One region of the Paenibacillus sp. 102 genome, then DNA from elsewhere that is predicted to be linked to it. Evidence: predicted binding sites of a transcription regulator. Region 1 holds the regulator's gene; each other region holds the start of a gene.

Region 1 (5,610 bases):
TGCTGGTGGTGTTGCAGCGAATAAAGGACTTCGTGCACGTTTAGAGGAAGAGTTTGCGAAAAAAGAAGAAATCGAGCTTATTATTCCACCGTTATCCTTGTGCACAGATAATGCAGCAATGATTGCAGCAGCAGGCACAATTGCATATGAAAAAGGAAAGCGTGCAACATTGGCTTTAAATGCAAATCCAGGATTAGATATTGAAGCATAGTTATGCACATAATTAACCACAACCTGTGGATAAAACCCACATTATCTGTTGATAATGTGGGTTTTATTGTGAATATTAAGTGTGTATAACTTTTTAGTTGTTCGTGGATAATGTGGAAAAGTTATTTTTGTGTTTATATAATAAAGGTGGATATGTGTATAAGGTTGTGGATAATGACATCAAGGTCAGACCTTTGACCATAGTCTTTTGTATTGAAAAATAAACAAAGTAGTTGAATGGCCTTCAACTACTTTGTTTTCGTTATATGAATATATAGGGGTTATACGTGTAACTCTTCCCATTCCGCCATAAACTTCTCTAATTCTTCTTGTTTTGTTTGCTTTGCAGTTGTAATCTCACTAGCTCGTTCGTAGTCGGCATATACTTCAGGTAGACAAAGCTCTTCTTCTAATTGTGCAATTTCTTCTTCTAAATTTGCAATGTTTTGTTCAATTTCTTCAATCTTTCGGATGCGTTGGCGTTCTGATTTTTTACGTTCTTTTTCTTCAAGATAATTTAATTTTTCTTGAGCAATCGTTTTTTGGACTGGTACATCCGCTCCTTGTTGTTCAAATTCCGCACGTTCAATCATTTCATTTTTCTTTTCAATATAGTAATCATAGTCACCTAAATATTCTTGTGCACCATCTGTTGATAACTCAACAACTGTAGTTGTGACACGGTTAATGAAATAGCGATCATGAGAAACGAATAAAAGAGTTCCAGGATAATCAATTAAGGCATTTTCTAAAATCTCTTTACTATTTAAATCGAGATGGTTTGTTGGCTCATCGAGAATCAGTAAATTAGATTTTTGCATCATCAATTTTGCTAGAGCTAATCGAGCCTTTTGGCCACCACTTAAGGAAGACACGGGTTTTAATACATCATCCCCTGTAAATAAAAAGTTACCGAGTATCGTGCGGATTTCTTTTTCTGGCTCTAGTGGATAATCATCCCATAGTTCGTTTAAAACACGCTTAGATGATGTTAAGTTTGCCTGTTCTTGATCATAATACCCAATAGATACATTTGAACCGAAAGAAACTTCACCGCTTAACGTCTTTAATTTATTCACAATCGATTTTAATAATGTAGATTTCCCAATACCATTTGGACCAACTAGTGCGACACTATCACCGCGGGTTAAGCGCATATTTACATGCTCAATAACTGGTTCTTTTTCATATCCAATTGAAACATCCTTTACTTGTAATACGTCGTTTCCGCTTTGTTTTTCGATATCAAAGTGGAAGGATGCTGATTTAGAATCACCTAATGGTCTGGTCAGTAATTCCATCCTATCTAATTGTTTACGGCGACTTTGTGCACGTTTTGTTGTAGAGGCACGGGCAATGTTCTTTTGGACAAAGTCTTCTAGTTTAGCAATTTCCTCTTGTTGTTTCTCATAACGCTTCATTTCCTGCTCATATAGTGCAGCTTTTAAATCTGAATATTTACTGTAGTTACCAACATATCGTCTGCTTTCTTTATTAGAAATTTCATATACTTGTGTAACAAGCTTGTCTAAAAAGTAGCGATCGTGGGAAACGATTAAAATAGCTCCAGGATAGCCTTGTAGATATTGTTCAAGCCATGTTAATGTATCGATATCTAAATGGTTTGTTGGTTCGTCCAAGATGAGTAAGTCTGGTTTTGTTAATAGCAGCTTACCAAGAGCGAGTCTTGTTTTCTGTCCACCACTTAACGTAGAAATCGTTGTTTGGTGTGTTTCAACTGGAAAACCAAGTCCACTTAAGATGGAGCGAATATCAGCTTCATATTGATAACCACCTTGATCTTTGTAGTCTAGCTGCAATTGATCATAATCAGCGAGTAATTTTTCGTACGTAGCAGCATTTGAAAAGTTCTCTTCCTTACCCATTTCTTGCTCTAACCTTCGAAGTTTCTTTTCCATCTGCTGCAGATGAGTAAAGACAGTAATCATTTCATCCCAAATTGTTAAAGAAGTTTCCAGACCGGTATTTTGAGCCAAATAACCAATTGAAACATCTTTTGGTTTTATAATTTCTCCACCATCGTGAGATAATTCACCGGCAATTATTTTTAATAATGTAGATTTTCCAGCACCATTTCGACCGACTAGTGCAATACGATCTTTTGTTTGAACTTCCAATTTAATGTTTGCAAGAATTGTTTCAGCACCGTATAATTTTGAAAGCCCATTCACTTGTAATAGAATCAATGTTTTCACCTCAAATAATTTCTTAACTTTGCCATGTTTATATTTCTCAATCATACTAAAAATAGTGTATAGTTTAAAATAAAGAGAGAAGTCTTCTCTCTATTATACAAGGAAAGTCATAAGTGCTAAACTTCTGTATTTGTTTTAAATCTGTGAACAAAGATAGGAAGAGAGGAGAGGTTATATGGATCAGCAAAAGATTCCGCAGGCTACAGCCAAACGATTGCCTCTATACTATCGATTTATCCAAAACTTATCTCTTTCTGGTAAGCAGCGTGTTTCATCGGCAGAATTGAGTGAAGCTGTAAAAGTAGATTCAGCAACAATTCGAAGAGATTTTTCATATTTTGGAGCGTTAGGGAAAAAGGGATATGGATATAATGTGAATTATTTACTATCATTCTTCCGAGAAACGCTCGATCAAGATGATATAACACGTGTAGCACTTATTGGAGTGGGTAATTTAGGGACCGCTTTCTTACATTACAATTTCACGAAAAATAATAATACAAAGATTGAAATGGCGTTTGATGTCAATGAAGAGAAAGTTGGAAAAGAAATCGGAGGAATTCCTGTATATCATTTGGATGAATTAGAAGAGCGTTTAACAAATGATATACAAGTGGCAATATTAACAGTACCTGCTACCGTTGCACAAGCTGTAGCAGATCGATTGGCCGAAACAAATGTACACGGAATTTTAAATTTTACACCGGCACGGTTAAATGTGTCAGAAAATATAAGAATTCATCATATTGATTTAGCTGTAGAATTACAAACACTCGTTTATTTTTTGAAAAATTATCCACAATAAAACGCAGAGGAAATCCCTCTGCGTTTTATTATTGCTTTTTCTTTGTAAATTTGACTAAGATAAGTCGAAGTGCCAAATTAAAATCAATTGTTGCCATAGCAGCAAACAGTAGTGTCCAAAAGTTCCAAATTGTATCTGTAACGTTCGTAATTGCGAAACGTGTAAAGACACATCCAAGAAGGAAATATAGTGCTGCCATAAACAATGGTGAGTTCCTCATATTTAAAATCCTCCGATAAATCCTTGCATTTTTTCTGCTTGTTTAATCATTTCTTGTATTTGTTCGTTACTTACTAGTACTTGGGTTATTGCAACTAATGTATTCATCGCAACGTGAGCCATAATAGGAACGATGATTCGTTTCGTTTTCACATATAGAAAAGCGAAAACAAGTCCCATGGAAGTGTATACTAACAAGTGTGTAAAATCAAAGTGAATTGCCGCGAAAACAAGTGAACTAATAATTGCCGCGATAAAGAAATTAAATCTTTTATAGAGTGTTCCAAATAAAATTTTTCTAAAGACAATCTCTTCTAAAATAGGTCCGATGATAGATATAACAATAAGAAACCATGGAGTAGCTCTTGCTATTTCCATCAAGTCTTGGGTATTTTGAGAACCCGGATTAATCCCTAATAATCGCATTTCAATATTAGCTGCAAGTATTTGAGCAAACATAGCTAAAAAGAAACCGATAAAAATCCAACCGATTGTAGCAGAAATGCTAGCTCGCTTCGTATCTAAATGTCTTTCACGAATATCGGTTTTAAGTAGCCAAAGTATAATACATAATGCAATAAAAAAGCTGATGATTGACCAATGCCCAGCCAGGATTTGAATTTTTTGCTCTCGTGAAACCGCCATATTATCGTATAGTCCAGTTTTAAAAAGGAGCCACACTCCAACAATTCCCGATAGTTGCATCAGAATATATGTAACTATAATCCACCAATAGTGTTTTTTCAAATGGGCTAACCATCCTTTCTAACTTTAGTTTATGAGATAAGGCGAGATAACATGTAAACACCCCGCCTTGGGATACATAATAACCGTTTGTATTATTATTTTTTTGTAAATCTTTATTTGAAAATGAAATAGATGACAGGAAAAAGCTGTACCTATAGAGAAAATAACTTATGGCATCTTTCATATTGTAACATACGATAAGTGGAAAAGCCGATTCATATATCATGAGCATTCCTAATCAGGGTAGCAGAATTATTTTTTAGAAAGTCGTATAGAAAAAGTTTATATAGTAATTTGCGAAAAAATTATGATTTTTTTACTTGCAAAAGAAAATTAGATTATTTATTATTATAAGTGTGTTAGCACTCATGGTCTTCGAGTGCTAATAAAGAAAATTTACATAGAAAAATGAGGAGGTTATTGTTCATGCTAAAGCCATTAGGTGATCGCGTTGTAATTGAGCTTGTTCAAGCAGAAGAAAAAACAGCAAGTGGTATTGTATTACCAGACACTGCAAAAGAAAAACCACAAGAGGGTAAAGTTATTGCAGTAGGTACTGGTCGAGTGCTTGAAAATGGTGAGCGTGTTGCTTTAGAGGTAGCAGCAGGTGATCTTATCATCTTCTCAAAATATGCAGGTACTGAAGTGAAATATGAAGGTACAGACTACTTGATTTTACGTGAAAGTGACATTTTAGCAGTTATCGGTTAATTATATACATTTTAAAAATCCAAGGGGGTCAAATATTATGGCAAAAGATATTAAATTTAGTGAAGAAGCACGTCGTTCGATGCTTCGCGGTGTCGACACTCTTGCAAACGCAGTAAAAGTAACGCTAGGACCAAAAGGTCGTAACGTTGTACTTGAGAAAAAATTCGGTTCACCACTTATTACAAATGATGGTGTAACAATTGCAAAAGAAATCGAATTAGAAGATGCTTTCGAAAACATGGGTGCAAAATTAGTAGCAGAAGTTGCTAGCAAAACAAATGACGTAGCTGGTGACGGAACAACAACTGCAACTGTATTAGCACAAGCTATGATTCGTGAAGGTTTAAAAAACGTAACAGCTGGTGCGAACCCAATGGGTCTTCGTAAAGGTATCGAAAAAGCTGTTGTTGCAGCAATTGAAGAATTAAAAACGATTTCTAAACCAATCGAAGGTAAATCTTCTATCGCACAAGTAGCTGCTATTTCATCAGCTGACGAAGAAGTAGGTCAATTAATTGCTGAAGCAATGGAACGTGTTGGTAACGACGGCGTTATTACATTAGAAGAATCTAAAGGATTCACAACAGAATTAGATGTAGTAGAAGGTATGCAATTTGATCGTGGATATGCATCTCCTTACATGATTACTGATTCTGACAAAATGGAAGCAGTTCTTGATAACCCATACATCTTAATCACTGA
Region 2 (5,610 bases), on a different contig from region 1:
AACGATACCAGTTTATACAGTGAGCACTCCCTTCACTGCTCATTACAAACAAATAAACTGGAATATAAATTAGGATGTGTTATCACATGGTAAAAACAAATAAATTACTTGTTCCTGGTGCTGAGCAAGCATTGGAACAATTTAAATATGAAATTGCTCAAGAATTCGGTGTAAGCTTAGGTTCTAATACAGCATCTCGTTCTAACGGATCTGTCGGTGGCGAAGTAACAAAACGTCTCGTTTCCTTAGCACAACAACAATTACGTGGATAACCCTATAAAAAATGGATTTAGGAGGCAGACACATTCTGCCTCCTTTCTTTTTCACAACATACATTGTAATCCTTCTTCACATACTACAAAGAGCAAACCGAAAGGACGGATGTATGCTATGAAAAGGATTAACATCAGAATGAGCCCACCTCATGTACTTACATTATCTTTTATTGCACTATCCATTATCGGAACATGCCTATTAAAACTACCTATCTCCACTACAACTTCTATTTCTTGGCTAGATGCTCTATTTACAACTGTTTCTGCATGTACAGTTACAGGACTCGGCGTTGTTGACACCGGGAAAGTATTCACCTTATTTGGACAACTTGTCATTTTAACACTCATACAAGTTGGCGGTCTTGGGATTATGAGCTTTGCCATATTAATTGCGATTATGCTCGGAAAAAAAATCGGTCTTCAAAATCGAATTTTACTACAACAAGCGTTAAACCAAACAAATATCGGCGGAGTGATCCGTCTCGCAAAATCATTATTTCTATTTTCTTTTACTATTGAATGTTTTGCTACCCTTCTTCTTGCTTTTGAATGGATTCCAAAATACGGTTTTTCCAATGGACTATATTACAGTTTTTTTCACGCTATTTCAGCATTTAACAACGCCGGATTTTCCATTTGGACTGATAATTTAATGTCACAATCTCATAGTATACTCGTCAACGTAGTCATTTCTTCTCTCATTATTTTAGGTGGAATTGGTTTCACCGTCATAGTGGATATAAAAAGAAAACGAAACTTTAAGAACCTTACGTTACACTCTAAACTTATGCTCTCGTCTACCCTTATTATAAACATAGCTGCTACAATTTTAATTTTTATATTTGAATTCCATAATCCACTTTCCATGAAAGGATTTACACCGTTTGAAGAAGGACTAGCAGCCTATTTCCAAGCTGTTTCCACACGTACAGCTGGATTTAATACTGTAGACATGGCACAACTAACAAAACCATCGCTTTTACTCATGATGTTACTTATGTTCATTGGAGCTGGTAGTGCTTCAACAGGCGGAGGCATTAAATTAACAACCTTTTTAATTATGTTATTAGGAGTACTTAAATTTTTGCAAGAACAAGATGATATTGTCATCTTTAAAAAATCAATCAAAGATGGTTTGATCGTAAAATCACTTGCCATTGTAGTCATTTCAATCTCATTTATTTTCTTCGCTATATTAATTTTAAGTATCACCGAACAAGCTCCCCTCTTAATGAGTGCCTTTGAAGTATTCTCAGCATTTGGGACTGTTGGTCTGAGTATGGGACTTACCCCTAAACTTACAATAATCGGGAAGCTAACTATTATATTTATGATGTTTTTTGGAAAAATGGGCCCTTTAACATTAGCGTTTGCTTTTGCACGTAAAAAACAAAAAAAGATAAAATATCCGAACGAAGACATTTTAACAGGTTGACAAACATTTACATCAGCCATATAATGAGAATATAATAGCATATTTCCAAAGGGGAGTAGCGTCCGAGAATTTATTCTTGGAAACAAAGTCGTCATTACGTAGAACCTAGTTCTTCCGGCTTTGTTGGCATTTTCATTACATATGTCTAGCAAGACCTTTGCCTATCAACGGCAGAGGTCTTTTTTGCATTCATTTCCAGTTCCTTCCACCGTTGATAGACTGGAGTATGGGGAAGCTAAACAGTGGGGAAACTCTTCACTTGTTTTAGGATTTATATACATGAGAGGAGAATGTACATGGATGTATCATTATTATTGGAGTATGGTTGGGTATTATTAATTTTAGTTGCACTAGAAGGAATTTTAGCGGCTGATAATGCACTAGTTCTTGCAATCATGGTAAAACATTTACCAGAAGAAAAACGAAAAAAAGCATTGTTTTACGGATTAGCAGGGGCTTTCGTCTTCCGCTTTGGATCATTATTTATGATTTCTTTCTTAGTCGACGTATGGCAAGTGCAGGCAATAGGTGCGATTTACTTAATGTTTATCGCTGGTAACCATTTATTCAAAACATACGTTAAAAAGAATTCAAATGAGGAAGATGAAGAGAAAGAAACAAAGAAAAAACAAGAAAACTTTTGGTGGACGGTATTTAAAGTTGAAGTTGCTGACATAGCGTTTGCTGTTGATTCTATTTTAGCAGCTGTTGCCTTAGCAATGACTTTACCAAAAACAGGCCTTGGTACAATTGGTAGCCTTGATACAGGACAATTCCTTGTTATTTTTGCAGGCGGTATGATTGGATTGATTATTATGCGATTTGCTGCTACTGCGTTCGTACAAATATTAAAACGTAAACCAGGATTAGAAACTGCTGCTTTCTTAATTGTTGGTTGGGTTGGTGTTAAATTAGCTGTTTACACATTAGCTCACCCTGCTTTAGGTGTTATTCCACACAGTTTCCCAGAGTCTACTCCATGGAAATTAATATTCTGGACTGTATTAATTGGAATTGCAGTTGGCGGTTGGTTCTTCTCAAAAGATACAAGTGTCAAAACTACACAAAAGAATTTGGATGAAAAAGCGCTGTAACAACAGCGCTTTTTTATTTATCACACATTAACTAATCCATTAGGTTTCACTTTACTACATAAGCCTTCCCTTCTGCTTTTACAAACATATGATATTATACTACATTTTGTTAACGCTTTCATTTTGAAGGTATGTCCTTTTTGTGAAATATTGCACAAACTTATTGAAACGAGAAGTAAATACGTGTACCTTATTCATATAAGGAGTATTTACAAACAATGTATTAAAGGAGCGTATTACTTATGCTAGAACAAGGATTAGCTTACGTTGTACAGCTTGCACAGAAGAAGAAACAAATGTTGGATACAAACCCAATGCAATACTTCATTCGTGCTGCACTAGCTGGCATCTATATTGGCTTTATTATTGTATTATGCTTTAAACTTGGTAACTTTTTCCATATAGCAGATTCACCCGGAACATATTTAGCAGCTTCTATGTTTTTCGGAATTGCACTTATCTTAATTATATATGGCGGAGCTGAATTATTTACAGGAAATACAATGTATTTTACAGTCGCAACTCTGCGAAAAGAAACTACAATTGGCGATACACTTCGTAACTGGGTTGCTTGTTATGCAGGTAACTTAGCAGGTGCAGTATTTTTCGCATTACTGTTTTATGCAACTGGTATTTTTGAAGCAATTGATCATGAACATTTAATGAATACAGTCGTTGAAGGAAAAATGGGAACACCTACAATGCAATTATTTTTCAAAGCAATTTTATGTAACTGGCTTGTATGCCTTGCATGTTTCCTTCCCTCTCAAGTAAAAGGAGATACAGCAAAAATACTTATGATGATGTTTCTTGTCTTTACTTTCTTCTTATCTGGTTATGAACATAGCATTGCAAACTTATCACTATTTGCATTATCTCTAGTATCACCGCACCCTGATACAATTTCTTTCGCTGGTGCTATCCATAATTTAATTCCGGTTACAATCGGTAACATTATTGGCGGATCCGTATTCGTTGGTATGGTATATCATTATTTAACTAAAAAAAATCCAGAGCCTAAAGTGGCAGAAGATAAATTAGAAGCGATTCAACAAGAAGAAATTATACCTTTGCAAGCACATATGAAGCATTAAGAAAAAGTTCCTAGGATTTCCTTGGAACTTTTTTAACTTCCCGTACATTTCACTTGTATATTTCGGGAAATATTCCCTGCTTCCTTTCCCTTATTTATCCGTGCTAACATGTACTGCATACCAATTGAATCATTTGTATGCAGGTGAATTTCCTGCACGCAAAGACCTTCCGTACAAAAAATTTCTAAAAAATCCAAACCACTTTTCTGACGCCATCCCATATTATAATCAAGAGATAGGATACTCACATCATGGTCTCTAACAATTTTGACAGCATCTTCTACCGTTGTTACTAAAACATAACCGAATGGACAAGGTCTTTGATCATCCATATACACGTTCATCCTCTATCCCTCCTTTTACTCCAAATATACTATAACCAAATAACAGACTGTTCCAAGTGCAATAAACGGTCCGAATGGTAAAGCTTGTTTTCGATTCATCCGTCTTAATAAAATAACAATTCCGAAAAAACAAAGACTCAAGCTAGAAGCAAAACAAAGCGCAATAAAAATTGCTTTCGCCCCTATTATAAACCCGAGCAGTGAAAGTAATTTTACATCGCCCCCGCCAAGTCCATTCGGAAATATGATTTGAACGAGATATAATACAATAAATATCGTTCCTCCACCTATCAAGCTCTCCCACCAAGGCACAAGTGAAATAAAAATACGTTCTATTACAAATAAACAAGAAAAATAGAATAAAATTATATCCGGAATCACCATATAGAATAAATCTGTCATTGTAATAATAATGAGTAAAGAAAGTAAGGTCCATATAAGAATTAATTCTTTCTCCATTCCAATCTCATACGCAAAAAAAAGAAATGCTGTCCCTGTTATCACCTCAAACAATGTGTAAATAAAGGGGATTTTCATTTTACAATAACTGCAGTGACCTCTTTGCAAACAAAACGAAATAATTGGAACAAGTTCTTTTGGCCTTAGTGTATGGCGACAATGATGACAATAAGAACGTGGAACAATAATAGATTGTCCACTAGGAATACGCACTGCTACAACCGTATAAAAAGAGCCCAGTACCGTTCCTATTAAAAAAGCATATAAATAAAATGTCATACCACCCTCTCCTTTCCCAAAAAATATAGCAAAAAGAGCGTGGTACTTCCATTTCGCATTATCTTTGTTCTAGTAAAAAAGCAGGCCATTTCCTAGCCTGCTTTTCTCCATTTTACACTACAAAATAATACGCTTTTAATGGTCCATGTACACCTACGACAAGATTCATTTCGATATCAGCTGAGTTACTTGGGCCCGTAATGAAATTAATACAAGATGCTACTGCTTCTCCATTCTCTACACGCATATTCATATCATGAACCGCTTGTGTAATACGTGGTACGATTGTTTCACGTGGAATGATTGCAAAATAAATCGTAGGCAAGAAGTGTAAAGAACGGCCTTGTCCTTTATGACTTTGTACGACAATTGTACCTGACTCTGCTAATGTGTAATCACTAAAGGCAATACCGATATTTGCTCTTTCAGCTAAGCGAATATTCGCTTCTTTTTTCTCGGGATTCCAAGTGTTTACTTCAACATTTTGGCTCGGAAGCTCTTTAGAAAATAACGAGTTCAAACCGTACGCATCAAAACGTTCGTCCTCCGATAATAAAATAGGTCCACCACCGTTTTCAGTAATTACTTTTTGAATTACCGCACTCAGTTCATTTTTTGTCGTTTCAATTA
Region 3 (5,610 bases), on a different contig from region 1:
CATTCCATTGTCATATCAAATTTACGCATAACTTCTTCGTAATCTAATACTTCAGAAGTGATAGCTGCAAATTCAGGTCCAATTTGTTCTTTTGATTTTTCATCTTTACCGCCATTAATTGCATATAATAGTGTCTTAGCTAAGTTTGCACGAGCTCCGAAGAACTGCATTTGCTTACCAATTCTCATTGCAGACACACAACAAGCAATACCGTAATCATCGCCATACTCTGGGCGCATAATGTCATCATTTTCATATTGAATTGCAGATGTTTGAATAGACATTTTCGCACAGTAGTTTTTAAAGTTCTCTGGTAATTGTTTAGACCAAAGAACTGTTAAGTTTGGCTCTGGAGCTGGTCCTAAGTTATCTAATGTATGCAAGAAACGGAATGAGTTTTTCGTTACTAATGGGCGACCATCAAGTGCCATACCACCGATAGATTCAGTTACCCAAGTTGGATCACCAGAGAACAATTCATTGTAATCAGGTGTTCTTGCGAATTTTACAAGACGTAATTTCATGATGAAGTGATCAACAATTTCTTGCGCTTCTTCTTCTGTTAATGTACCATTTTCAATATCTCTTTCAATGAAGATATCTAAGAATGTAGAAGTACGTCCAAGGCTCATTGCTGCCCCGTTTTGCTCTTTAATCGCTGCAAGATAAGCGAAGTATAACCATTGGAATGCTTCTTGTGCATTTGTTGCTGGTTTAGAAATATCAAAACCATGAGAAGCTGCCATTTGTTTTAACTCTTGAAGTGCACGCATTTGCTCAGATAACTCTTCGCGTAAACGCATTGTATCTTCGCTCATTACGCCACCAGTTAAATTTAAATCTTCTTTTTTCGCTTCTATTAAGCGATCAACACCATATAATGCTACGCGGCGATAGTCACCAATAATACGTCCACGGCCATATGCATCCGGAAGACCTGTAATAACACCTGATTTACGAGCCGCTCTCATTTCTGGAGTATACGCATCAAACACACCTTGGTTATGCGTTTTGCGCCAATCTCTGAAAATACGGCTAAGTTCTTTATCCATTTCGTATCCATAAGCTTCACAAGCTTGCTCTGCCATACGAATACCACCGTATGGTTGTAAAGAACGTTTAAATGGTTTATCTGTTTGGAAACCAACTACTTTTTCAGTATCTTTATTTAAATATCCAGGACCGTGAGATGTAATAGAAGAAACAATGCTTGTATCCATATCAAGGACGCCACCATTATCACGTTCTTGTTTCGTTAAATCCATTACTTGATCCCAAAGTTGTTTCGTTGCTTCTGTTGCTTCCGCTAAGAAAGATTCGTCTCCTTCGAAAACGTTTACATTATTTAAAATGAAATCGCGAACATCAATCTCTGCTTTCCACTTTTCACCTTTAAAGTTTGTCCATGCGTTTTTTACAGTTTCTAATACTTGAGTCATCCTAATCTCCTCCATTTTTGATTAGTACAGGACTAAGATTTTTTATATAACAGCTTACACATTTAGAATACTACTTTTTTGAAAAAGTGAACGAGGTAGTTGTGACACATTTGTGAAATATTGAGCATACTACTATATACATAGTATTAACTTTAATTTAAACTCTTTTAAATTAAGACTTTCCTTAATTGTATTTTTTTGGTATCCTTATAAACGAATCCTATTCTGTGGTATAAAGAGTCATACCCATTTTAAACTGTAATACCCTTTTCTCTTATTCTGTTATAGTTTTTCTAAAACAGAATAGAAAGAAGTGTACCTATTTGGTACACTTCTTTTCATAATGAATGAGATATAGCTTCTGATTAAATTGAGGTATAATCTAGAATAACGAAGATAATGTTTTAGATGTTTTTTAATTTTTCAAAGTTATAATTGCAGCCACAGCGTAATATACCGCTCGCTGTAACTCTGTATGTTTCGCTACAGATACTGTAACAAGTGATCCCCCACTTGCAGAGAAATATTGAACCGCTTCTAACGGAATCCCGTCTTCTTTCACATCAATATAAGTTCCATCTTGCCATTTTCCTTTTTGTAATGTACCTGATAAATCTCCTGTAACTTTCCCGATTTCTTTTCCTTCAGATGATAGGAAGCTCCACTCCCATTTTGTTAAGCTTAACAATTGATTGAATTCACCGATTCTCTCTCCCATTATGCTATAAAATGTATATGAATTCCGTACACCTCTTTTTTTCTTAATTACTAACAGCTCTTCACCTAATTCATTTAATAAATAAAATTGTTGCTCATTCATTCCTTTAAAGAAAAAGGATAAGATACTTTTCCATATCGTTTGAATTTTAGAATCATATTTTTCTTTGAGCATCCCCATTGTATTTCCCTCTAGCCCAAAGTATGTAACTGCCGTAAAAAAATTAGTTTCCCTACGAACTACAAATCTTCTTTGCTCCAACAATAAGGAAATTTCTTTCCCTTGAACAATCTTTTCTATCCTCTTAGCTCTGCTCTTTTCTACCAAACTATAAATCAATAGAATACACGCCGGTAACATAATACTTATTAATTCTAGAATCCCCTTTTCCGAACTAAGAAGTGTTCCATTTTGATATTCCACTACGCATCCAATCACAATAATAATCCATACAATAATAGCTAAAAGTAAAGTTCGCCTCGCATTACGCGCATGGTGCTTATGAATACTCATAACCTCCTCCTTCCTTTCCATTTTTTTCATTATCTCAATAAATAGATTCTGCCTCAACTCATAAAAAAAAGACTACCCCAGAGGATAATCTCTTACACTTCAATATGCTGTAGCATTGTATAAATATCATTATTAAGCGTACCAAATGATTTAATATTATTTTGAATATTAGATAATAAAATAACATACACATTCCCACTTCTACTAAATCCATTTAAGCAATTCCATCCAGGCATTACACCATGATTAGAGTAACTTCCCGGATTTACATACCAACCAAATCCATAATCTTTTTTAAATGCTGTAAACATTTGCTCATAGCTCTCTTTAGATATTAGCTTCCCAGAAAATAGTGCTTCATTAAATAAATATAAATCATTTGCACTCGTATATATATCACCATTTCCATATAATTGTGACATATTTGGAATAGCAGGAACTGTCATATTATTATTTACAACCTTGTAACCAGTCGAAGGATACTTTGTTTTCTCTAATTCCGTTCCGAAACCTGATTGTTTCATCCCTACAACATCAAAAATATGTTGTTTAATATACTCTTCTAACGGTTGCCCGCTAACTTTCTCAACGATGTAACCAAGTATTGAGTAATTTGAATCCGAATACTTCCATTTTTCACCTGGATTAAACAAACGTTTTTGTTGTCCAATTCGCTTCAACAATTCCTCGTGAGAAATATCGCCTTCTCCTGCCTCATATTCAGGAATTCCCGATGTGTGTGTCAATAGATGAACTAACTTTACTTCGTTACCTCTCGGAAAATCAGGAATATATTTTGCTATTGTATCTTCTGTTTGAAGTTTATTTTGATCTTTTAGCTGCATAATCGCTGTAGCTACAAATGCCTTTGAAATTGAACCAATATAAAATGTTGTTTGTGAATTATTCGGTATTTTTTTCTCTTGATTTGCCATCCCGTAGCCCTTATTCAAAAGTACTTTACCATTTTTCACAACAACTGCTGTTCCACTAAAATTTTTATCTTTTAAATAATTGTCTAACTCAGCATTCTCGTTAATTTCTTGTGGCGGGCCTTCGACAGTTTTTTCCGCTGCCTTTGCTTGCTGCGTGCCTTCTGGAGGTTGTTCTAATTGTTTTTGTTCCGTTTCTTTCTTTACTTCTGTCGTTGCTTTTAACGTATTCTCTTTTTTAGTATGTGCAGTAATTTTTGTATATCCGAAATATACAAGCAAAAACAATACAATAAGAATGCTCGTTCTTTTTATATATGTAACCGGTCTACGAGCTTTCATACTTGCACTATCCTTTTCTTCATTCATGATTCTTTTTTCCCCTTACTGACCAAATAATTTAATCACTTCACAAAAATATAACCTTTAAATTCCCCTAACTATTGGAAATTTCATTTCATACCATTCTTACTTTATCATGTGATGAAGTTATAACCAACCAATATGTTTGAAATAAGAAAAGAATTTTTTTAAAGTAAGATTCCCTATATAAAAAAGAGGATATCCTCTAAAAGACTAGTCTAATCCAGCCTTTAGGGATATCCTCTTATCTAATTATTTATACATGTTTCTTCATGTCATCAGCGACAGACTCAACGTTTGTACCTACGATAACCTGTACGCTTGTATTACTTAATTTCATAACACCTTTTGCACCGGCACGTTTTAATGCTGGCTCATTTACTAAGTTTGCATCTTTCACTTGCAAACGCAAGCGAGTTGCACAGTTATCAATAACTGTTAAGTTGTCTTTTCCGCCTAATGCTGCCACGTAAGTTTCACCGATAGAACCTGCCACTGGTGCGTCTCCCTCTGCAGCTAACTCATCGTCATCTTCACGACCTGGAGTTTTCAAGTTGAACTTCTTAATTAAGAAATAGAATACTACAAAGTAAATTGCTGCATAAATTAAACCAATTCCCGCTAATAATAACGGTTTTGTTGCAATACCGAAGTTTAAGAAGTAATCAATCGCACCGGCACTGAATGAGAAACCATCGTGAATGCCAAGTGTTGTTGTTACAAATAAAGAAATACCTGTTAATACAGCATGGATACCGTATAATACTGGTGATAAGAACATGAATGAGAATTCAATTGGTTCTGTAATACCAGTTAAGAATGATGTTAAAGCAAGCCCACCTAACATCCCTGTAACCATTTTACGTTTTTCTGGTTTAGCTGCCGCAATCATTGCAAAACATGCTGCTGGTAAACCGAACATCATGATTGGGAAGAAACCAGTCATAAACATACCAGCTGATGGGTCTTGTGCAAAGAAGCGTGCAATATCACCATGAACAACATCACCGGCTGCATTTGTAAAGTCACCAAGTACAAACCAGAAATATGTGTTCATTACATGGTGTAAACCAATTGGAATTAATAAACGGTTTAATAAACCGAATAACCCTGCACCGATTGCATCTAAGTTTACAATGCCGTGCGCTACTGTATCAATACCACTTTGGATTGTTGGCCAAATTTGACCGAATACTAACCCTAGAAGAAGCATAACGATAGAAGTAATAATTGGTACAAAACGTTTTCCTGCAAAGAACCCTAACCATTCTGGTAATTTGATTTTATGGAACTTGTTATATAATAACCCAGCAACAACCCCAGCAATAATACCGCCTAGTATGGCCATATTTATCTTTGGCGTTAACGCTGCCGCTTTTGAAACTTTTGTCATTGTATCCGCTAACTTACTTGGATCAACTGATCCTAATAAGTCTTGAACACCCTTTAATTTATCATTTAGCTCTGCAGCAGAATACCCTTTACTTAATGTATCAGTTGTATTCTTCATAACTAAATAACCAATTGCACCAGCAAGACCTGCGGCACCACTACCATCAACAGACAAACCGATTGCAACACCAATTGCAAAAATAAGTGCTAAGTTATCAAAGATTGCTGCACCGGCCTGTGCCATAACAGGAAT

The links. Region 1 encodes Rex, which represses fermentation and respiration genes when NADH is low (regulators of the CRP and FNR family bind a similar motif). Its sites were predicted from a motif close to TTGTGAAATATTTCACAA; they were not measured.
Region 2: AAIE21_RS08295 (formate/nitrite transporter family protein) is a predicted target of Rex. The motif match lies at 2,945-2,962, and genes of this name have one in related genera.
Region 3: pflB (formate C-acetyltransferase) is a predicted target of Rex. The motif match lies at 1,550-1,567, and genes of this name have one in related genera.

The regions. Positions count from the first base shown of each region.
Region 1 covers NZ_JBCGHT010000035.1:2,720-8,329, forward strand. The annotation lists gene tsaD (tRNA (adenosine(37)-N6)-threonylcarbamoyltransferase complex transferase subunit TsaD) at 1-211, shown strand, start outside; gene AAIE21_RS28385 (ABC-F family ATP-binding cassette domain-containing protein) at 492-2,417, opposite strand; gene AAIE21_RS28390 (redox-sensing transcriptional repressor Rex) at 2,602-3,231, shown strand; gene AAIE21_RS28395 (YdiK family protein) at 3,260-3,451, opposite strand; gene AAIE21_RS28400 (CPBP family intramembrane glutamic endopeptidase) at 3,454-4,197, opposite strand; gene groES (co-chaperone GroES) at 4,624-4,908, shown strand; gene groL (chaperonin GroEL) at 4,946-5,610, shown strand, end outside.
Region 2 covers NZ_JBCGHT010000002.1:449,074-454,683, forward strand. The annotation lists gene AAIE21_RS08280 (alpha/beta-type small acid-soluble spore protein) at 87-272, shown strand; gene AAIE21_RS08285 (TrkH family potassium uptake protein) at 391-1,710, shown strand; gene AAIE21_RS08290 (TerC family protein) at 2,007-2,804, shown strand; gene AAIE21_RS08295 (formate/nitrite transporter family protein) at 3,047-3,898, shown strand; gene AAIE21_RS08300 (cyclic-phosphate processing receiver domain-containing protein) at 3,931-4,242, opposite strand; gene AAIE21_RS08305 (prepilin peptidase) at 4,258-4,980, opposite strand; gene AAIE21_RS08310 (LutC/YkgG family protein) at 5,093-5,610, opposite strand, start outside.
Region 3 covers NZ_JBCGHT010000013.1:100,723-106,332, reverse strand. The annotation lists gene pflB (formate C-acetyltransferase) at 1-1,439, opposite strand, end outside; gene AAIE21_RS21965 (sugar ABC transporter ATP-binding protein) at 1,855-2,670, opposite strand; gene AAIE21_RS21960 (serine hydrolase domain-containing protein) at 2,763-3,971, opposite strand; gene nagE (N-acetylglucosamine-specific PTS transporter subunit IIBC) at 4,222-5,610, opposite strand, start outside.